Regions from separate parts of the Bradyrhizobium sp. BRP56 genome, predicted to be linked through region 1. Evidence: predicted binding sites of a transcription regulator. Region 1 holds the regulator's gene; each other region holds the start of a gene.
What was found. Region 1 encodes PhoB, which activates phosphate uptake and scavenging genes when phosphate is short. Its sites were predicted from a motif close to TGTCATNNANCTGTCAT; they were not measured.
Positions count from the first base shown of each region.

Region 1 (5,350 bases):
GTGCGGCCCATGCCGGTCTGCACCTCGTCGAAGGCGAGTAGCAGGCCGTGCTCGTCGCAGAGCGCGCGCAGCGCCTTGAAGAACGCCTGCGGCGCCGAGCGCACGCCGCCCTCGCCCTGCACCGGCTCGATCAGGATGCCGGCGGTGTGCGGACCGATCGCCTTCTTCACCGCCTCGATGTCGCCATGCGGCACCTGGTCGAAGCCGTCCATCGGCGGGCCAAAGCCCTCGAGATATTTCGCCGAGCCGGTCGCCGCCAGCGTACCCAGCGTGCGGCCGTGGAAGGCGCCCTCGAAGGTGATGATGCGGTAGCGCTCGCCATGGCCCTTGGAGAAGTGATAGTGGCGGACCAGCTTGATCACGCCCTCCATCGCTTCCGCGCCGGAATTGCAGAAGAACACGAAGTCGGCAAAGCTCTGCTCGCACAGCCGTGCGGCAAGCACCTCGCCGTCCGGGCTCTTGAACAGGTTCGACATGTGCCAGAGCTTGGTCGCCTGTTCCTGCAGCGCCTTGACCAGATGCGGATGCGCGTGCCCGAGCGCGTTGACCGCGACGCCCGAGGTGAAATCGAGATAGCGGTCGCCGTTGGTTGCGATCAGCCAGGCGCCCTCGCCGCGCTCGAAGCCGAGATCGACCCTGGCGAAGACGGGGAGCAGATGCGACGTGGCAGCGTTGGTCATGGCGATCACTGACGGTTTTTAAGCCGACAATTGCCGCTGCGCCTTGACGCCAGCGCAGCAACGGCCAGCTTCGGAAAACAAAACGGCCGCCTTTGCGGGCGGCACGTGGCGGGCATTCTATGCTGCGGTCGGTAAGTGTCAATCGTCACGAAGTGGCCTTCCTGCAATGCGAAACGAGCGCAATCCGGAGCATTCCGGTGCGGTGGAAAAGCCTCATCGCGATGCTTAACTGTGTGGGAACATGTGGACGCACGGCCGCGGACTCTTGCGCCAGAGTCACGCCATATTGTAGCGTTTGGCCTGTCGGGTACGACATCTCGTGCGGCGGTACTGGACCCTCTAAGTAGCCTTTGTGTCTCGCGTAAACGTTCGGGCGCAACACCGTGCCCGGCGAGGGCTAAGGGATTCTGGCCGCAGGGATATTTGTCCAGATTGGCTCGCAGCGCCGCTCCAATGATTGGCCGGCGCTACGCGAAGGGAAGAATGCGATGACTGTATTGACCTGGTCCGACGATCGCGTCGAGCAGCTGAAGAAACTCTGGGAGTCCGGCCTGTCGGCCAGCCAGATCGCGGCGGAACTTGGCAATGTGACGCGAAACGCCGTGATCGGCAAAGTGCATCGGCTCGGCCTCTCCGGCCGCGCCAAGGCACCCTCCACGGCCGCGCCGCGGCAGCGCAAGGCTCGCCCGGCCCAGCACATGATGCGGGTGGCGCGTCCGGTCTCGCGCGGCAACACCGCGCTGGCGCATGCCTTCGAGGTCGAGATGGAGCCCGATCCGATCTCCTACGACAATGTGGTGCCGATGAGCCAGCGGCTGTCGCTGCTCGAGCTCAACGAGGCCACCTGTCACTGGCCGGTCGGCGATCCCTCGAGCCCGGAATTCTTCTTCTGCGGCGGCAAGGCGCTCGCCGGCCTGCCCTATTGCGCGCATCACTCGCGCGTCGCCTACCAGCCCGCCGCCGATCGCCGCCGGCCGTCGGCGAAACCGCAGATCAAGTGAGCACTCGGGAAAACGACGGAAGACCTGAAAAACAAATCCCCGCGAAAGCGGGGATTTTTTTTGTGGCCTCCACCGTCATTGCGAGGAGCGTTAGCGACGAAGCAATCCATCGTTCCGCGTTTGCGGTGAAATGGATTGCTTCGCTACGCTCGCAATGACGATGCTGGATGGGCCGGGGCTAAGCCAACGCCCATTACGGCTGCGGCTCGGCCTTGGCAAAGCGGTCGTCGAGCGCGTAGCCGGCGCCGCGCACGGTGCGGATCGGATCCTGCTCGCGGCCCGGATTGAGCAGCTTGCGCAGGCGGCCGATATGCACGTCGACGGTGCGCTCATCGATGTAGATGTCGCGACCCCAGACGCTGTCGAGCAGTTGCTCGCGGCTGAACACGCGGCCGGGATGCTCGAGGAAGAATTCGAGCAGGCGATACTCGGTCGGCCCGAGATCGATCGGACGGCCCGAGCGCGCCACGCGGCGCTTCTCGCGGTCGAGCTCGATGTCGCCGTAGGTCAACACGGTCGCAAGCCGCTCCGGGCTGGCGCGGCGCAACAGGCCCTTCACCCGCGCCAGCAGCTCCGGCACCGAGAACGGCTTGACGATGTAATCGTCCGCGCCGGTGGCAAGCCCGCGCACGCGCTCGCTTTCCTCGCCGCGCGCGGTCAGCATAATGATCGGAAGCTGCTTGGTCTCGGGCCGCGCCCGCAGGCGGCGGCACAGTTCGATGCCGGACAGGCCCGGCAGCATCCAGTCCAGCACCACGAGGTCGGGAACGCGCTCCTTCAGCCTTGTATCCGCATCGTCGCCGCGCCCCACCGTCTCGACATCGTAGCCTTCCGCATCGAGATTGTAGCGCAACAGCGTCGTCAGCGCTTCCTCGTCTTCGACTACCAGAATGCGTGCGCTCATCGGTCTAAGTTCTTTCTCTGTGGTGATCCGTTGCCCAGACGCAAACCGAAACGCTTACTTCCTCAAGCATAGTCCCCGCGGAAGCGAGTTGTCGCGAGGACCATCCAGTTTCACTCTTGCCGGTTCCGCGCTTGCCGATCATGCCTCAGTTGCCCGGCACCGTGGTGGCAAAAGTGGTCATGTCGCCCTTCGGGCGCTTGTCGGTGATCTGCTGGCCCTCGATCATGTAGAACACGGTCTCGGCGATATTGGTGGCGTGATCGCCGATCCGCTCGATGTTCTTGGCGCAGAACATCAGATGGATGCAGAACGAGATGTTGCGCGGATCTTCCATCATGTAGGTGAGCAGTTCGCGGAACAGCGAGGTGCAGATCGCATCGACCTCCTCGTCGCCCTTCCAGACGTTCATCGCCGCCGGCAGGTCGTGCGCGGCGTAGGCGTCGAGCACCGACTTGACCTGCGACAGTACGAGGTCGGTCATGTGCTCGAGGCCGCGGATCAACTTCAGCGGCTGGAAATCGCTCTCCAGCGCCGCGACGCGCTTGCCCATGTTCTTGGCGAGGTCGCCGATCCGCTCGAGATCGGTGGCGACGCGCATCGCGCTGACGATCTCACGCAGGTCGATCGCCATCGGCTGGCGGCGCGCGATCGTCAGCACCGCGCGCTCTTCGATGTTGCGCTGCAGATTGTCGATCTCGATGTCGGCGGCGACCACGCGCTTGCCGAGCGCGACGTCGCGACGGATCAGCGCGTCGACCGACTCGGTAATCATTCGTTCGACCAGGCCGCCCATCTCGGCGACCAGGCGGGTCAACTCCTGCAGGTCGCTGTCGAATGCCTTGGCGGTATGTTCAGAAGCCATCGCTTGTCTCCCTCAACCATGATCCCGGGGATCATGGCTTCGTGTCCTGAATTTTAGCATGACCTGATCGGAAAACCGGTTTCCACTTTTCCGGATCATGCGCCGGTCAACCGAACCGGCCGGTGATGTAGTCCTGGGTGCGCCGATCGCTCGGTGAGGTAAAGATCTTGTTGGTGTCGTCGAACTCGATCAGCTCGCCGAGATACATGAAGGCGGTCTTGTCGGAGACGCGCGCCGCCTGCTGCATGTTGTGGGTGACGATCGCGATCGTGTAGTCCTCGGAGAGCTCCTGGATCAGTTCCTCGACCTTGGCGGTCGAGATCGGGTCGAGCGCCGAGCACGGCTCGTCGAACAGGATCACCTCGGGGCGCACCGCCACGGTGCGCGCGATGCACAGGCGCTGCTGCTGGCCGCCGGAGAGCGACAGGCCGGAGGCGTTCAGCTTGTCCTTGACCTCGTTCCACAGCGCGCCGCCGCGCAGCGCCTTCTCGACCCGGTCGTCCATCTCGGACTTCGAGATCTTCTCGTAGAGGCGGATGCCGAAGGCGATGTTCTCGTAGATCGTCATCGGGAACGGCGTCGGCTTCTGGAACACCATGCCGACCCGCGCGCGCAGCAAGTTGAGGTCGAGCTTGGGGTCGAGAATGTTGGTCTGGTCCAGCATCAGCTGGCCGACCGCGCGTTGGCCCGGATACAGGTCGTACATCCGGTTGAAGATGCGCAGCAGGGTCGACTTGCCGCAGCCGGACGGGCCGATGAACGCCGTGACGCGGTTGGTGCCGAGCGTCAGGTTGATGTTCTTCAGCGCGTGGTGCTCGCCGTAATAGAAGTTGAGATTGCGCACCGTGACTTTCGGCGGCGCTTCCGGCAGCGGAACCTGCGGAATGTGGCCTGCGGCAGTCGTGGAGACGGAAAGCTCGGTCATTTTGCGGCCCTTTCGGCACCAAGGATACGCGCGCCGATATTCAACGCGAGCACGGTGAATGTGATGAGCAGCGCACCGCTCCACGCCAGCTCTTTCCAGTAGGCGTAGGGGCTCTGCACGAAGTTATTGATGGTCACCGGCAGGTTGGCCATCGTCTTGGTCAGATCCAGGCTGAAGAACTGGTTCGACAGCGCGGTGAACAGCAGCGGCGCGGTCTCGCCGGCGACGCGGGCGGTCGCCAGCAGCACGCCGGTGATCAGCCCCGATCGCGCCGCACGATAAGCGATCCGCTTGATCACCAGCGAACGCGGCAGGCCGAGCGCGGAGGCGGCCTCGCGCAGCGGATTGGGCACCAAGAGCAGCATGTCCTCGGTGGTGCGCAGCACGACCGGGATCACGATCACCGCGAGCGCAAGGCTGCCTGCGATCGCCGAGAAGCCGCGCATCGGCACCACCACCGCACCATAGATGAACAGGCCGATGATGATCGAGGGCGCGCTGAGCAGGATGTCGTTGATGAAGCGGATCACCGAGGTCAGCTTGTCGTGCTTGCCGTATTCGGCGAGGTAGGTGCCGGCGAACAGGCCAAGCGGCGCGCCGATGCCGACGCCGATCACGGTCATGATGACCGAGCCGACGATGGCGTTGAGCAGGCCGCCTTCGGTCGAGCCGGGCGGCGGCGTGTTCTGGGTGAACAGCTGCACGCTGAGGCCGGCAAGGCCGTTATAGAGCAGCGTGATCAGGATCAGCGCCAGCCAGGTGACGCCGAACAGCGCCGCGCCGACACAGAGTGCGCGGATGACGATGTCGCTGCGGCGGCGGGATTTGTAGATCGGGTTCATGGCGTTACTTCCCCGCCTTCTTTTCAAGCCGCATCAGCATCAGCCGCGCGCCGGCGAGCACAAAGAAGGTCAGCACGAACAGCAGCAGGCCGAGCAGGATCAGGCCGGACTGGTGCAGGCCGTCGCTCTCGGCGAA
Region 1 is NZ_JADYVV010000064.1:47,159-52,508, reverse strand. Features, by position in the region: gene I6F38_RS33600 (aspartate aminotransferase family protein) at 1-680, opposite strand, end outside; gene I6F38_RS33595 (GcrA family cell cycle regulator) at 1,169-1,681, shown strand; gene phoB (phosphate regulon transcriptional regulator PhoB) at 1,875-2,585, opposite strand; gene phoU (phosphate signaling complex protein PhoU) at 2,731-3,447, opposite strand; gene pstB (phosphate ABC transporter ATP-binding protein PstB) at 3,554-4,372, opposite strand; gene pstA (phosphate ABC transporter permease PstA) at 4,369-5,214, opposite strand; gene pstC (phosphate ABC transporter permease subunit PstC) at 5,219-5,350, opposite strand, start outside.

Region 2 (5,350 bases), on a different contig from region 1:
GTTCCGCAACCCCCTCGCCGACCCCGCGCTGGTCGGCGTCTCCTCCGGCGGCGCGTTTGCCGCGGCGGCCGCGATCGTGTTCACCGACAGTCATCTCGGCGAAAGCCTGCGCTTCCTGCAACACCAGTTGCTGCCGATCGCGGCCTTTGCCGGCTCGCTGATCACGACCATCGTGCTTTACGGCATCGCCAGCCGCGGCGGCCGGACATCGATTGCGATCTTCCTGCTGGCCGGGCTCGCGATCGCCGCGATCGCCAATGCCGGCATCGGCCTTCTGGTGTTCGTCGCCGACGACCGCCAGCTCCGCGACATCACCTTCTGGCTGCTCGGCTCGCTCAGCGGCGCGACCTGGAGCAAGCTCACAGCGCTGGCGCCGGTGCTGGCGGTCGCGCTGGTCGCCTGCCTCTCGATCGCGCGCGGGCTCGACGTGCTGGTGCTCGGCGAGGCTGAGGCGTTCCACAGCGGCGTCGACGTCGAACGGCTGAAGCGGATCTCGATCGTGCTGGTGTCGGCGATGACCGGAGTCGCGGTCTCGGTCTGCGGCGTGGTCGGTTTCGTCGGCATCGTGGTGCCGCATCTGTTGCGGCTGGTGATCGGGCCCGCGCATCGGCTGCTGCTGCCGGCCTCCGCGCTGCTCGGCGCCATCCTCCTGGTCGGCGCCGACACCGTGGCGCGCACCATCGTGGCACCCGCGGAAATGCCGATCGGCATCCTGACGGCGGCGATCGGCGCGCCGTTCTTCCTCGCCATGCTGCTGCGGCAGCGCGGACTGGTGTCGCTATGACGGCCCTGCTCGAAGCGCAGTCGGTATCGATGACGGTCAGCGGCACGACGCTGGTCAACGCGGTGTCGCTGCAGATCGGTGCCGGCGAGATGGTCGCGATCGTCGGTCCCAACGGCGCCGGCAAATCGACCCTGCTGCGGATGCTGTCGGGCGACCTGCGTCCGTCACGCGGGACGATCAGGCTGCGGCAGCGCGACCTGCAAACTTACGGACCACGCGCGCTGGCGCAGCACCGCGCGATGCTGTCGCAGCACGTCAACGTCACCTTCCCGTTCACCGTCGAGGAAATCGTCAGCATGGGCGCCGGCGAAAGCCCGCGTGCCGTGGCGCGGGCGCTGGTCGAGGCGGCGCTCGACGAGGTCGGGCTCGCGCGTTTCCGTTTCAGGCAATTGCCGACGCTGTCGGGCGGCGAGCAGCAGCGGGCGCATTTCGCCCGCGTGCTGGTGCAGCTCGCCTGCGGCGAAGCGCTGCACGGACCCGGACTGCTGCTACTGGACGAGCCGACCTCGAGCCTCGATCTGCGGCACCAGATCGACCTGGTCGAAACGGCGAGGCGGCGTGCCGCGCGCGGCACCGCCGTGATCGCGATCCTGCACGACCTCAACCTCGCGATGCGGTTCGCCGACCGCGTCCTGCTGCTGCACCGCGGCCGGCTTGCCGTCGACGGCGACCGCACGGCGGCGATGAAGACCGAGACGCTGCGCGATATCTTCGAGATCGACGCTGCGATCGATTACACCGGAGGTGGCGTGCCGTTCCTGCTACCGCAGACGATGCGGCCGGCCGGCAAGGCGACGTAACGCCGCAAGCCTTATCCCGCCGCAACATCCGCGGTTCACAAAACTGTCAGCCGGCTGTAACAGGCGGCTCGGAGAACACCGCATCGTTTATCCTTTGGGAGATCAACCATGCGCCTGCCCCTGCTCTGCTCCGTCGCCTCGATCCTGCTCGCCACTTCGGCGTTCGCGCAGGGTGAGGGCGAATTCCCGGCGACGCTGGCGGGACATGCCGTGATGCCGGCGGAGAGCTTCATCGACGCGCCCGCCGACGCCCCTGATGATCTGAAGACCTCGGGCAAATACACCACCGGCAGGCGCGTCGACGCCATCGGCACCGTGATGGGCAAATCGTACGGGCGGCCGACCAGCGTGTCGCTGCCGTTCAAGGGCCAGCCGCTGCAGGGCCATTCCGGCATCAAGGTGATGCCCGACGGCTCGTTCTGGGTGATCACCGACAACGGCATGGGCTCGCGCTACAACTCGGCGGACTCGATGCTGTACCTGAACCGGCACAAGATCGATTGGGCGAGCGGCAAGATCGAGCGTCAGGAGACCGTGTTCCTGCACGATCCCGACAGGAAGGTGCCGTTCCGCATCGTGCACGAGGACACCGCCAAGCGCTACCTCACCGGTGCCGACTTCGACACCGAGGGCTTCCAGATCATCAACGACATTTTCTGGATCGGCGACGAGTTCGGGCCCTACATCCTCAAGGCCGACAAGACCGGCAAGATCCTCGCCGTGTTCGAGACCGTCGCCGACGGCAAGCCGGTGCGCTCGCCGGATCACTGGGCGGTGCAGTCGCCCGGCGCGCCCGGCGCCAGCTACACCAACGTCAACCTGCGCCGCTCCAAGGGCTATGAAGGTTTTGCTTCCTCCAAGGACGGCAAGTTCCTCTACGGCCTGCTCGAAGGACCGCTGTGGGATGCCGACAAGAAGGATTGGGAGAAGGTCGACGGCAAGGAAGCCTCGCGCATCCTGGAATTCGACGTCGCGGCGGAGAAGTTCACCGGGCGCCACTGGCAGTATGTGTTCGAGCAGAACGGCAATGCGATCGGCGACTTCAACATGATCGATCCGGCCCAGGGCCTCGTGATCGAACGCGACAATGGCGAAGGCACCGCCGACAAAGCCTGCCCGCAAGGCCAGCGCGGCGAGAACTGTTTCCCTGACCTTGCCAAGTTCAAGCGCGTCTACAAGATCGAGCTGTCCGACGCCAATGTCGGCAAGCCCGTGCGCAAGATCGCCTATATCGACCTGATGAAGATCCGCGATCCCAACAAAAAGGCGCGCAAGCCGCTCAACGACGGCGTCTACACCTTCCCGTTCTTCACCATCGAGAATGTCGACCGGGTCGACGAGACCCACATCATCGTCGGCAACGACAACAACCTGCCGTTCTCCTCGAGCCGCGACCCGAACAAGGCCGATGACGACGAGTTCGTGCTGCTCGAGGTCGGCGACTTCCTGAAGGCGAAGTGAAGGGGCTGCTTTCGCCGATCACACCAGTGTCGTCGCCCGGCTCGGCCGGGCGACCCAGTATTGACGTCCGAATTTGGTGGACAAGCCGCGGCGTACTGGATGTCCCGCTCAAGGCGGGGCATGACAGCGAATATGCGGATAGCGTGATGCTCATCCCGGCACGACAGCCATTCCGTCCTCCCCGCGCAAAGGCTTCGCCTTTGTCGCTGGAGGTGCGAGCCTTGCGGCGCAATTGCGCCGCTGGGTGAGCCTCGAAGGATGCGCGGCCCCCGATGCAGCCGCGCGGAGACAGCCGGGCCGCCGCCCTTCGAGACGGCCGCTCTGCGGCCTCCTCAGGTGACGGCGATACAGCTCAACGCGCGGCTTGCGTGATCGTCACTCCCTCTTCGTCCGGTAATCTCCGAACGTCGTGTCGCGCTGGTCGAGCTGGGCCTTCACGCTGCCGCCGTCGCGGCGGAAGCCCGCCATGTAGGCCTTGCTGGCCTCGGTCGTGAAGGCCAGCGCCTGGATCTCGGTGCCGGCCCGCATCGCGGCGCGGGCGCCCATGATTTCCATCGCGCGGTGGACGCTACGCTTGTTGAGCTGCTGCAGCTCGATCGGCACCTTGGCCGCGCGCTCGGCGAAATCCAGCGTCTTCGCCTCCAGTTCGGCGAGCGGAAACGACCGGGTCGCATAGCCCCATTCGGCGGCCTCGCGGCCGGACATCGCGTCGCCCGTCAGCATCAATTCCATGGCGCGGCGCATGCCGACCAGCCACGGGTGATACTGCATGTCGGGCGGGCTCATCAGCCGCACCGGGATAGCCGATCTGGGCGTCGTCGGCGACATAGACCACGTCGCAGGCGGTCGCGAGCTCGGTGCCGCCGGCGAGGCAGTAGCCGTGCACCTGCGCGATCACGGGCTTTGCGAGATCCCAGATCGAGAACCAGCCCTCGACGACATGGCGCGACCATTGGCCGGGCCCGGATGCCGAGTGATAGGGCTGGTCGACGCGATTGTCGGCGGAGAGATCGTAGCCCGCCGAGAAGCAGGGTCCGGCGCCGCGCAGGATCGAGATCGAAATTTCGGGATCGCGGTCGGCCTGCTCCAGCACCTCGAAGATCTCGCCGCGCAGGCGATTGTTCAGCGCGTTGCGCTTCTCGGGGCGGTTCAGCGTGATGCGGCGGACGCGCGGACGCGGATCATCGACGATGATGTGCTGGTAGCTCATGGATCCTCCCGATCTCAGGCTTTGTTGCCTTTGGCAAAGTGATGCCCGAGATCGGCAGGGTTGTCATCGGCAGATGACGCAGGTCCTCATAGCGTTTTCAAGCGAAGTGGGTTCCGGTTCGCGTGAAGAGAACGCGTCAAGCAACAACGCTAGAGCCCCGGCACGGGCTCTAGCCCGCCGGCACCATCACGACGCCCTTGTCCTTGGGCCAGCGCATCCGCCAGGCGAAATTGATGTCACGGACTTCGCCGGCCTTGGCCTCGAACGCCCATTCCAGCACGCCGCGCCTGTCGCGCAGATTGGTCGTCGTCGCCGGCGTCGACGACGGCAGCATCTCGACCACGATATCGTCGTTCTCGCTGACCGGGAGCTGATCCTGGACCGCGACCTTGATCGGGAAGTCGTGGCCGTTGCGCACCGTGGTCTTGAAGGCGCGCTCGTCGGTCTTCGACGTGGTCACGATCAGGCCGGCGGAGCCCTCGTTGCGCTTCACCACCGTGCGTTCGATCTTGACCTTGTCGTCGGCGCCGAAGCCGAGCCGCACGGTCTCGTCCTTGGCGGCCGTGGCCATCCGGCTGCGGCCGACAAAGATACCGTCGCGGTAGATCGAGATTTGCCCCGGCAGCAACGGCGCATCGTCGGCCTGCACGAAGCTCGCTTCCAGGAACGCGGTCGGGTCGATCACAGGAACGGCGCGAACCGCGAGATCGGGGGTGATGGTCGCCGTCGAGATGCGCAGGCTCTTCGCGCCCTCATTGGCGGCAACGCTGACGCGGCCGGGAATCTTGAAGGTGGCCTGGAAGGCGCCGACCTCGGCGGTGGCTTCCAGTTCGTCCATGCGTCCCCCACCAAAGCGGAATTGCTGAACCGCGTCGGCGGCCGGCGCGGGTGCCAGCGCCTCGCGCGCCCGCATGCTGGCCTCTCCCGAAAGCTTCGCCAGCGGCCGCGGGGGCTGCGGATATTGCACGATCAGCGAGCGGAGGTCGGGCGCATTGCCGCCGCGCGCGACCCGCACGGTGGAGACGACGAGCGCCACGTTCGACCAGTCCTCGCCGGTCGACTGGGTGATCTCGGCGCGGCGCACCAGTTCGATCG
Region 2 is NZ_JADYVV010000025.1:40,264-45,613, reverse strand. Features, by position in the region: gene I6F38_RS18950 (iron chelate uptake ABC transporter family permease subunit) at 1-784, shown strand, start outside; gene I6F38_RS18945 (heme ABC transporter ATP-binding protein) at 781-1,584, shown strand; gene I6F38_RS18940 (esterase-like activity of phytase family protein) at 1,693-3,045, shown strand; gene I6F38_RS44010 (enoyl-CoA hydratase-related protein) at 3,421-3,831, opposite strand; partial or broken gene I6F38_RS44005 (enoyl-CoA hydratase/isomerase family protein) at 3,899-4,255, opposite strand; gene I6F38_RS18930 (mucoidy inhibitor MuiA family protein) at 4,425-5,350, opposite strand, start outside.
Region 2: a site for PhoB is predicted at 1,629-1,645, ahead of I6F38_RS18940 (esterase-like activity of phytase family protein). Genes of this name have one in related genera too.

Region 3 (5,350 bases), on a different contig from region 1:
ATCGCGGACCGGGACAGAGCGGAATTGAGAGGTTTTGCCGATGAAGCGGATTGTCGTCGTCGCAGCGATGCTTGCGTTGAGTGCAGGGGCGGTGGTGGCCGACCAAAATCAGGTCAAGAAGACCCAGGCCATGATGAAGGACAATGGCAAGAATGCGGGCGCGCTGGCGGCGATGCTCAAGGGCGAGAAGCCCTACGACCAGGCGACCGTCAATGCCGCGCTGGCCCAGTTCGAGGACACCGCCAAGCAGCTGCCAACGCTGTTCCCGGAGAGCATGAAAGGCGTCAAGCTGGACGGCGATTACGCCCCCTCGCCGAAAATCTGGGAAGACAAGGCCGGTTTCGCGCAACAGGCTGCGAGCTTCGCCAAGGCGGTCGCCGATGCCAAGGGCAAGATCAAGGATGTCGATACGCTGAAGGCCGAACTGGGCCTGATCGGCAAGCAGTGCGGCGGCTGTCACGAGACCTATCGCCTCAAGAAGGGCTGATCGCCACTCGGCTCATCATCGTTCGATCAATGAGAAGGGCGGACGCTTTGAGGCGTCCGCCCTTTTTTGTGTCGGTCGTTTCTTGTTGGAGCGAGCTCGCGACGATTGCTTCGTGAGGATTGCTTGGTGATGGATTACTTCGTCACTTGTTATTTGGTCACTTGGCCGCGGATCTCACCGCCCGGATTGGCCGCGGTGTGAACGTTGACATAGTACTTGCCGGCGAGCAGATCGGCGGCCTGCGCGTCGGTCAATGTTGCGCTGCCTTCGACCGGGCTCGACGTCGCGTTCGGGATCGCGACTGCGACACCCGCATTCTTGCCCGCCTCGGCGGGGCCGTGGAAATGCGCGGCGGTGGCTGGACCCGACAGGCCGGAATAGGTCAGCTTCCAGCTCAGCTTCTTGGAGGCGGCGTCGTAGTCGATGTCGGCGGTGCCGGTGGCGGCGCTGGTATTCGGCGGCACTTCGCTCTTGCTGTCCAGCTTCGCCGTGAACTTCTCGGCAAAGGCCGGACCGGCGAGGGCGATGGCGGCGCCGAGCGTCAGCGTGGCAAGCAAGGTCTTGTTCGACATGGTTCTCTCCCCTTTGACGTCACAGGATGGTTGCAATCCTCAAACAGCAGTTTTTCGGATTTATTCCCCAAATGATCGTGGGTGCGGCAAATTTGATGCGAGCTTGTCCGGCTGGTTGCCATCATACTGGTCCAAGAACTGACGCGACCAATGACGGATTGGTGAATGCTGCGACGAATTTTCCTCCTGGCGATTCTGGCCGGCGTAATCGGCTTTGGCGTGTTCTGGTGGCTGACGATCCCCGCGACCGTCGCCGCCGACGCGCTGCCTGCCTATCAGCCTGACCTGGCCAATGGCCTCACAACGTTCAATGCCGGGGGATGTTCCTCCTGCCATGCCGTGCCGAAGCAGGACGACCGCACACGGCTCGGCGGTGGGCTCGCGATCCCCTCGCCATTCGGCACCTTCTATGCGCCGAACATCTCGCCCGACCCGAACGACGGCATCGGCCGCTGGAGCGAGGCCGATTTCGTCACGGCGGTCATGAAGGGCACCTCGCCATCGGGTGCGCACTATTTCCCGGCGTTTCCGTACCCGTCCTATCAGCACGCCAAGGTCAGCGATGTGCGCGACCTGTTCGCCTATCTGAAGACCTTGCCGCCGGTCGCCGGCAAGGTGCGCGACCACGATTTGCCGTTTCTCTTCAACATCAGGCGCAATGTCGGCGTCTGGAAGTTGCTGTTCATGAACGGCAAGCCGTTCATCGCGGATGCAAGCCGCTCCGCGCATTGGTATCGCGGCGCCTATCTCGTCAACAGCTTCGGCCACTGCGCCGAGTGCCACAGCCCGCGCAATGTCCTCGGCGGCATCGTCACCGCGCAGCGCTTCGCCGGTGGTCCGAATCCGGACGGCGAAGGCTGGGTGCCCAACATCACGCCGAGGGGGATCTCGGACTGGAGTGTGAAGGATATCGCCTATTTCCTCGAGAGCGGCCAGACGCCGGACGGAGACTCCGCCGGTGGGTCGATGGTGCGCGTGATCCGCAACACCTCGCAACTGTCGTCGTCCGACCGCGACGCGATCGCCGAGTACATCAAGTCGCTGCCGCCGGTCGAGGGACCGCCGAAGCCGGTGAAGAAAGAGAAGGAGAAGGAGTCGTAAAGCAGGATGAGCTTTGGTTGAACCGGCTCGCCGCGGTTTCGGTTCACCTCTCCCAAAGGCGAGGTGAACTTTCGACGCCGTTCAAGCTCGACTCAATCTCATCATGCTCTCGTGGACGCGTCCTACTTCGCGCCGAACGCCTTGAAGGTGATGATGGTGAGGGTGTCCTGGATGCCCGGGATCACCTGAACCTTCTCGTTGATGAAATGGCCGATGTCGGTGTCGTGGTCGACGTAGAACTTGACCAGAAGGTCGTAATTGCCCGCGGTGGAATAGATCTCGGACGCAATCTCGGCCTCCGCCAGCGCGTTGGCGACGGTGTAGGACTGGCCGAGCTTGCATTTGATCTGGACGAAGAAAGGAACCATCAAAGTCGTCTCCGGGGATTTCCGCGACTATAGGCCCAAAACGGGCGGCCAAGGCAAGGGGCGAGGCAAGGGGGCAAGGCGAGGCCAACTCGCGGTAAAGTCAGGCGAACTTGCCGTCGATCCGCGGCCGGGCTAGGACAGGCCATGGTCTTGTTCGCGATGGTCGCATTCGTATCAACCGCCGGTGCTGCAAGATGACGCCGGTCGCGCTCACCATTGCCGGCTCGGATTCCTCGGGCGGGGCGGGCATCCAGGCCGACCTCAAGAGCTTTGCCGCGCTCGGGGTGTATGGCGCCTCCGCGATCACGGCGCTGACTGCGCAGAACACCACGGGGGTCAGCGGCATCCATCCGGTGCCTGCGTCATTCGTCACCGCCCAGATCGATGCGGTGTTCTCCGACCTCGCGGTCGGCGCGGTCAAGATCGGCATGGTGGCACAGGCCGAGACGATCGCGGCGATCGCCGACGGGCTGATGCGCTGGGCGCCGCGCCATGTCGTGCTCGATCCGGTGATGGTCGCGACCTCGGGCGATCGGCTGCTTGCCGTCGAGGCGGTCGATGCGCTGAAGACCCTGCTGTTTCCGCTGGCCTCGCTGATCACGCCGAACCTGCCGGAAGCGGCGGCGCTGCTCAACGAACCGGTTGCCGAGAGCGAGGCCGACGTCGAGCGACAAGGCAAGCGATTGCTGGCGATGGGCTGTCGCGCGGTGCTGGTCAAGGGCGGCCACGGCCACGGCGCCGACAGCATCGACTATCTGATCGACGCCGAGCGCAGCATCGCGCTGGCTGCGCCGCGCATTGCGACCGCCAATACGCATGGCACCGGCTGCTCGCTGTCCTCGGCAATCGCAGCAGGGCTCGCGAAGGGCGAGAGCATGGAGACCTCCGTGCGCAACGCCAAGGCCTGGATCACCGAAGCAATCGCCGCTGCCGATCGTTTTGCCGTCGGCCACGGCCACGGGCCGGTGCATCACTTTCACAAATATTACTGAAGCCCGGAGCTGCGTAGCCCGGATGGAGCCAACGGGTCGCGCGAACGCGCGCCCGATGACAGGCTCCGCGAAATCCGGGAACAGATCATCCGCGGACGCAGAACCCGGATTGCGCTTCGCTCCATCCGGGCTACGCACCGCGCGGGTCGTTCCATCGCGTTACGCAGCCAACACAACGCCTCTTCCACACAGCCGCGACCGCCGATGTCGCCAGATTGTCGCACGCTGCTGTTATCCGCAGGGCAGGGGCGTACTGCTGATTCTCGTTAACTGTTTGTGGGGCTTTGGGTCACGGGGATCGTCATCGCCTTGTCACAGGAATCTGTTAGGTGCACAGGCATGGGAAGTGACTCCTTGAGTGAAGAAAGTCCAGAGCGGCACTTTCGCACTTTGTTTATCTCCGATGTCCATCTCGGAGCCCGCGGTTCGCAAGCCGACCGCCTGCTGGACTTCCTCCGCTCTCACGATGCCGACACGATCTACCTCGTTGGTGATATCGTCGACGGCTGGGCGCTGAAGTCGAACTGGTACTGGCCGCAGACCCATAACGATTTCGTGCAGAAGATGCTGCGCAAGGCGCGCAAGGGCGCCAAGGTGATCTACGTCCCGGGCAACCACGACGAGTTCCTGCGCAAATATTACGGCACGCATTTCGGCGGCATCGACGTGGTGGAGAACACCGTTCACACCGGTGCCGACGGCAAGCGCTACCTCGTGATCCACGGCGACATCTTCGACCTCGTGGTGCAGAACGCGCGCTGGCTCGCCCATCTCGGCGACAAGGCCTACGACTTCGCGATCCAGATGAATCGCTTCGTCAACTTCTTCCGCAAGATGTTCGGCGTGCCGTACTGGTCGCTGTCGCAATGGGCCAAGCTGAAGGTCAAGAAGGCGGTGAACTATATCGGCGCGTTCGAGGCGACGCTTGCCGGCGAGGCGCGGCGCCACGGCTGCGACGGCGTGATCTGCGGCCACATCCACTACGCGACGATTCATGACGAGCACGGCATCCGCTACATGAATTGCGGCGACTGGGTGGAGAGCTGCACCGCGCTCGCCGAGCACGAGGACGGCCATTTCGAGATCATCAGCTGGACCGACCCGGTGCGCCGGATCGCGCCAGCTCCGCGAGTGACGGCACGCGCTGCATGACGCATATCCTGGTCGCGACCGATGCGTGGCATCCCCAGGTCAACGGGGTTGTCCGCACGCTGACCATGATGGCACAGGCGGCGAAATCGCTCGGCGTCGAGGTGAGCTTCCTGACGCCGGACGAGTTCCGCACCTTCGCGATGCCGAGCTATCGCGATCTCCGGCTGGCGCTGCCGTACCGGGCCAAGGTCGCAAGTCTGATCGAGGCGGCGAGGCCCGACAGCATCCATATCGCGACCGAGGGCCCGATCGGGCTTGCGGTGCGCCGCTATTGCCGCAAGCGCGGCCTGCCGTTCACGACGAGCTTCCATACCCGCTTCCCCGAATACGTCTCGGCGCGGACGCCGGTCCCGGAAGCCTGGGTGTGGCGCGCGCTGCGCTGGTTCCACAGGCCGAGCCGGGCGGTGATGGCGGCGACCCCGGCGCTGGCAGCCGAGTTGCGCCAGCGCGGCTTCCGCAACGTGGTGCTGTGGTCGCGCGGCGTCGATACCGCGCTGTTCCATCCGCGCGACGTCGATCTCTGCCTGCCGCAGCCGGTCTATCTCAGCGTCGGCCGGGTGGCGGTGGAGAAGAATCTGGAGGCCTTCCTCGAGCTCGATTTGCCGGGAACCAAGGTCGTGGTCGGCGACGGCCCGGCGCGGGCGGCGCTGGAGCGGAAATATCCGGACGCCGTGTTCC
Region 3 is NZ_JADYVV010000010.1:53,805-59,154, forward strand. Features, by position in the region: gene I6F38_RS09570 (cytochrome c) at 41-487, shown strand; gene I6F38_RS09575 (CHRD domain-containing protein) at 637-1,059, opposite strand; gene I6F38_RS09580 (cytochrome c) at 1,225-2,160, shown strand; gene I6F38_RS09585 (Lrp/AsnC ligand binding domain-containing protein) at 2,283-2,528, opposite strand; gene thiD (bifunctional hydroxymethylpyrimidine kinase/phosphomethylpyrimidine kinase) at 2,723-3,520, shown strand; gene I6F38_RS09595 (UDP-2,3-diacylglucosamine diphosphatase) at 3,860-4,672, shown strand; gene I6F38_RS09600 (glycosyltransferase family 1 protein) at 4,669-5,350, shown strand, end outside.
Region 3: a site for PhoB is predicted at 3,820-3,836, ahead of I6F38_RS09595 (UDP-2,3-diacylglucosamine diphosphatase). Genes of this name have one in related genera too.

Region 4 (5,350 bases), on a different contig from region 1:
CAGTAATAGGCGGCCAGCAGGTCCTCCGCGAAGGGCAGGCTCGCCACCACCTTCTTGAACTTGATCCAGAAACGGCGGCGCACGCTCTCAGGATCCTGCGCCAGCCGATCGGCAGGCCCAAATCCCGCGCCGTGTTCGCTCGATGTCATCGCAAGGTTCCTCGACGCCGCGCCAATTCGGCGGCGGACGATGCGAATCTGGGGATATCGGCGGACCCGCGCAAGGTTCCACGCGCCGGGGTCAACTGACCCCAAGCTGCCTTGCGATCGCGTTCATGGCCTTGGCGAGGTCGATGTCGCGCTTGGTCACCCCGCCGACGTCGTGGGTCGACAGCACCACCTCGACGGTCTTGTAGACGTTTTTCCACTCGGGGTGATGGTCGCTCCTCTCGGCGACCAGGGCGGCACGGGCCATGAACCCGAAGGCCTCATTGAAGTCCTTGAACACGAAAGTCTTGGCGATCGCCTCGCGGCCAGACGCCTCCGACCAGCCGGCCAGTTCCCAAAGGGCGGCCTTCCTCGCCTCCGCTGACAGCCGTTCGACCATGATAACCCTCCCGTTTGACGCCGACTTTAGCCTAACAACCGGCCTCCGGGATGGGATCCACGCCCAAATTAAGGCCGAAATCGCGTCCTATCGCCGCTGGTAACCATGACGGAGTTGTAACATCTGTCCGTTCAGTAATTTGCTACACATAGAGGATGTATGCGCGTTGGTAGTTTTGCGAGATTGAGCCCCGACGATTGTTTGCGAGATCGATGACAGACGGCTCCGCCAGCATGTCGCCCAAGCCGCTGCGTTCGGCAAAGCGGCGGCTGATGTTCGTTTTGATCGCGGGCGCATTGGCCATCATCGGCACGTTGCTGGCCGGCTATTATTTCGCCGTGCGTCCGGTGACGCTGCGGATCGCGGTCGGTCCTGCCAACAGCGATGACGTCAAGGTCGTGCAGGCGCTGGCGCAGGCCTTCAACAACCAGCAGAACACCCAGGTCAAGCTGAGGCCGGTGCAGACCGAGGGCGCCACTGCCAGCGCCCAGACGCTGGCCGACGGCAAGGCCGATCTCGCCATCATCCGCGGCGATCTCGAGGTGCCGAAGAATGCCCAGGCGGTCGCGACCCTGCGCAAGAATGTCGTGGTGATGTGGGTTCCGCCCGCCAAGGGCAAGGTTCGGAAATCCGCGCGGATCACCAAGATCGCGCAGCTCGCCGGCCGCAAGATCGGCGTCGTCGGCCGCACCCCGGCCAATGTCAATCTGCTGAAGCTGATCCTGACGCAATACGGCGTCGACCCGATGAAGGTCGAGATCGTTCAATTCCCGGCGAATGAGGCGGCGGAAGCGATCAAGAATCTCAAGGCCGACGCCTATCTCGCCGTCGGCCCGGCCAACAGCAAGATCACGATCGATGCGATCACGGCGTCGGTCCGCGACGGCGGCGAGCCCAGCTTCCTTGCGATCGACGCCTCCGAGGCGATCGCGCAGAACCATCCGGCCTATGAGGCCGCGGAAATCCCCGCCGGCTCGCTCGGCTCCGCCGACCGGCCCGATGATGAGGTGAAGACGATTAGCTTCTCGCACCACATCGTTGCGCGGAAGGGCCTGTCGGACTCGACGGTCGCTGCATTCACGCGGCAATTGTTCGCGATCCGGCAGTCGCTCAAGACCGATTTCCCGCTCGCCGCCAAGATCGAGACGCCGGACACCGACAAGGATGCCACCATTCCGGTGCATCCGGGCGCCGCGGCGTTTGTCGACGGCGAGGAAAAAACCTTCCTCGACCGCTACAGCGACTACATCTGGTGGAGCCTGATGGCGTTCTCGGCGATGGGTTCGGCCGGTGCGTGGTTCGCCGGCTATCTCAAGCAGGACGAGCGCAACACCAACACCTCGCAGCGCGAACGCCTGCTGGAGATGCTGAAGACCGCACGGCAAAGCGATTCGATCGAGGAACTCGACCAGATGCAGGCGGAGGCCGACGACATCCTGCGCCACACGCTGGACTGCTTCGAGCACGGCGCCATCGAGGAAGGCACGCTGACCGCGTTCAACATCGCGCTCGAGCAGCTTCATAACGCCGTCGCCGACCGCAAGGCGCTGTTGTTCAGCATGCCGCAGAATTTGCAACGGGCTGCGACGCAGTTCAGGGCGGCGGGCACGGCGTAGGGGCGCCGCCAATCTTTATCCGCAAACTCCCCTTGCCTCCCCCGCACTCGGGAGAGGGAGCCTGACAGATGTGCTTCCCTTACGTCCCGCACTCCCGCCGCTGTAATCTCTCCGTCATGGAATTTTTCTAGGTCTTGGCGCGCCTGCGGCGCATTGTCGCTGTGACCTGAGGAGGCTCCCCATGACGATCCGGTTCTCGCGAAATCTCACCCGCCGACGCTTTCTCTCCACGGCGGCTGCGGCCGGCGCCGGCGTGATTGCGATGCCCTATCTGTCGCGCGCCGCCGACCGTCCCGTGATCACCCATGGCGTGCAGTCCGGCGATGTCGGCGTCGACGGCGGCGTGGTGTGGGCGCGTGCGGACCGGCCGTCGCAGATGATGGTCGAGGTCGCGACCGCTGAATCGTTCAAGGACGCCCATACGCTGCCGCCGATCACGGCGCTGCCCGAGAGCGACTTCACCGCCAAGATGCTGCTGGAGAACCTGCCCTCCGGCCAGGACATCTTCTATCGCGTCCGCTTCCGCGACCTCGCCCATATCGACGTCGTCGGCGAGCCGGTGGTCGGACGCTTCCGCACCGCGCCGAGCGATCGCCGCGACGTCTCCTTCGTGTGGGGCGGCGACGTCGCCGGCCAGGGCTGGGGCATCAATCCCGACGACGGCGGCATGATCACCTTCGCCGCGATGAAGAAGCACGCTCCGGATTTCCTTCTGCACTCCGGCGACACGATCTACGCCGACGGCGTGATCCCGTCCGAGGTGAAGCTTCCCCACGGCAAGGTCTGGAAGAACGTCACGATCCCCGAGAAGGCCAAGGTCGCCGAGACGCTCGACGAATACCGGGCCGCCCACAAGTATAACTTCCTCGACAACAACGTCCGCGCCTTCAATGCCGAGGTGCCGATCTTCGTGCAGTGGGACGATCACGAGGTGACCAACAATTGGTCGCCGTCGAAGCAGCTGCCGGCGGTCTACAAGGAGCGCGACATCACCGTGCTCGCGGCGCGCGCGGCAAAGGCCTTCCACGAGATGTATCCGATGCGCGAGAGCATCGTCGAGCCGGGCCGCGTCTATCGCACGCTGAGCTACGGTCCGCATCTCGACGTCTTCATGCTCGATGAGCGCAGCTATCGCGGCCCCAACGGCCTGAACCTGCAGGAGCAGTACGGCCCCGACGCCTATTTCATCGGCCCGGACCAGATGGCCTGGCTGAAGCGCGCGCTGCTCAACTCGCGCGCCACCTGGAAGGTGATCGCCTCCGACATGCCGCTCTCGCTGATCGTCTATGACGACGCCGCCAACAAGAAGGGCTCGGAAGCCTTTGCGCAGGGCGATGGCCCGGCGCGCGGCCGCGAGCTCGAGATCGCTGACATCCTGCGTTTCATCAAGACCGCGGGAATCGTCAACACGGTGTGGCTGACCGCCGACGTGCATTACGCCGCCGCGCACTACTACAACCCGAACAAGGCCCAGTTCCAGGAGTTCGATCCGTTCTGGGAATTCGTCTCCGGCCCGCTGCATGCCGGCACGTTCGGTCCGAACGAGCTCGACAACACCTTCGGCCCCGAGGTGAAGTTCATCAAGGCGCCGGGCGAAGGCAACCAGAACCTGCCGCCGTCGGCGGGCATGCAGTTCTTCGGCCACGTCAGGATCGACGGCAAGAGCGGGCAGATGACGGTGAGCCTGCGCGACCGCGTCGACGCCGAGCTGTGGGCGATCACCCTCGATCCCAAGCCGGTCTAGTTCGATCACAGCCACGACGGAACCGGACTCTTCGTCTTGACGGCCTTGCCAAGGCGCGGCAACGCGATTGCCGGGGATGGACCTCCCCGGCATCTTCCGGTACCGATGTCAGAGCCGTTATGCTGGGGGCCCGGAGGGGCGGAGCATGAGGCGCTGCGAATTCTTTCGCGTGCTCGGTGGTAGCGTTGCGAGGTTTCGGCCTCGCCGCTTGTTGGTTGTCGCGATCGCAGTGTTCGCGCTGCTGCCGATCGAAGTCAGCGATGCCGGCTGGCTGCCCGATCTCTTCAAGAGCTCACCCAAGCATGCCAAGTCGCCGAAGCGCGCGAAGGCGACAAGGGCTGGCAAATTGGCGAGGCACCGCGCTCCACCCAGGCACCGCGCCATGCGGCTGGCCGCCCTTGGGCCAGTCACCCTGCCGCTTTCAGCTCTCAAGCCGGCCGCTGCCAAATGCGATCCCGCGACGTTCCGGATCGTGCTGGATGTCGGACATACCGCGCAATCGGAAGGCGCGATCAGCGCGCGGAATGTCGCCGAGTTCACCTTCAACCTGCGCCTTGCGAAGCTGATCGAGGAGAGGTTGAAGGCCGAAGGCTTTGCCGAAACCAGGCTACTGCTGACCGAAGGCAAAGCGAGACCGAGCCTCTTCAAGCGGGTCGCCGCCGCCAACAATCTGCACGCGGATCTGCTGCTGTCGATCCACCATGACTCCGTGCCCAACAAGATGCTCGAGGACTGGGAGTTCGAGGGCAAGAAAAGCCACTTCAGCGACCGCTTCAGCGGCTACTCCGTGTTCGTCTCCCGGGACAATCCGGACTTCAAGACCAGCCTCCGGTTCGCCGAACTGGTCGCCGGGGAAATGAAGGCCCAGGGCCTGCATTATGCCGAGCAATACAGCCAGGCCATCATGGGTCGTTACCAGCACCCGTTGCTGAACAAGGATACCGGCGTCTACAGCAATGATGAACTCATCGTGCTGAGAAAGACCGCGATGCCCGCGATCCTGCTGGAGGCGGGCTCGATCATCAACCGGGACGAGGAACGCGAGATGGACTCGCCCGAGCGCCAAAACCTCATCAGCAGCAGCGTCGCTTCCGCTGTGAAGGAATTCTGCGAGCCGCGATGGGCGCTGCTCGGTCCACCCTGACGGCCGAGCGATCGACTCCTCCTCAGCCCGGCTTGCCCGACTTGATCTCCGTGAACTTGGCAAGCGCCTGCTCGAACTTGGCGTTGAACAGCCACATCGCATCGAGGATCTCGCGGAAGGTCGCGGATGTTCTTGCCCGGTCGGCCCGGCCGAACGCGAAGACGCTGTTGTTGCGCAGATATCGCATGATCCTGGGATCGGAAATTCTGTAGCCGACGAGGTTGCCCGATTTGAGCGCTGCCCTGGTCGGCGTGGGAATGATCTGGATCAGCTCAAAGACCTTCATCTGATCGATCGGGT
Region 4 is NZ_JADYVV010000056.1:14,682-20,031, forward strand. Features, by position in the region: gene I6F38_RS31330 (YkvA family protein) at 1-149, opposite strand, end outside; gene I6F38_RS31335 (4a-hydroxytetrahydrobiopterin dehydratase) at 241-546, opposite strand; gene I6F38_RS31340 (TAXI family TRAP transporter solute-binding subunit) at 759-2,162, shown strand; gene I6F38_RS31345 (alkaline phosphatase D family protein) at 2,344-3,906, shown strand; gene I6F38_RS31350 (N-acetylmuramoyl-L-alanine amidase) at 4,118-5,050, shown strand; gene I6F38_RS31355 (hypothetical protein) at 5,073-5,350, opposite strand, start outside.
Region 4: a site for PhoB is predicted at 2,264-2,280, ahead of I6F38_RS31345 (alkaline phosphatase D family protein). Genes of this name have one in related genera too.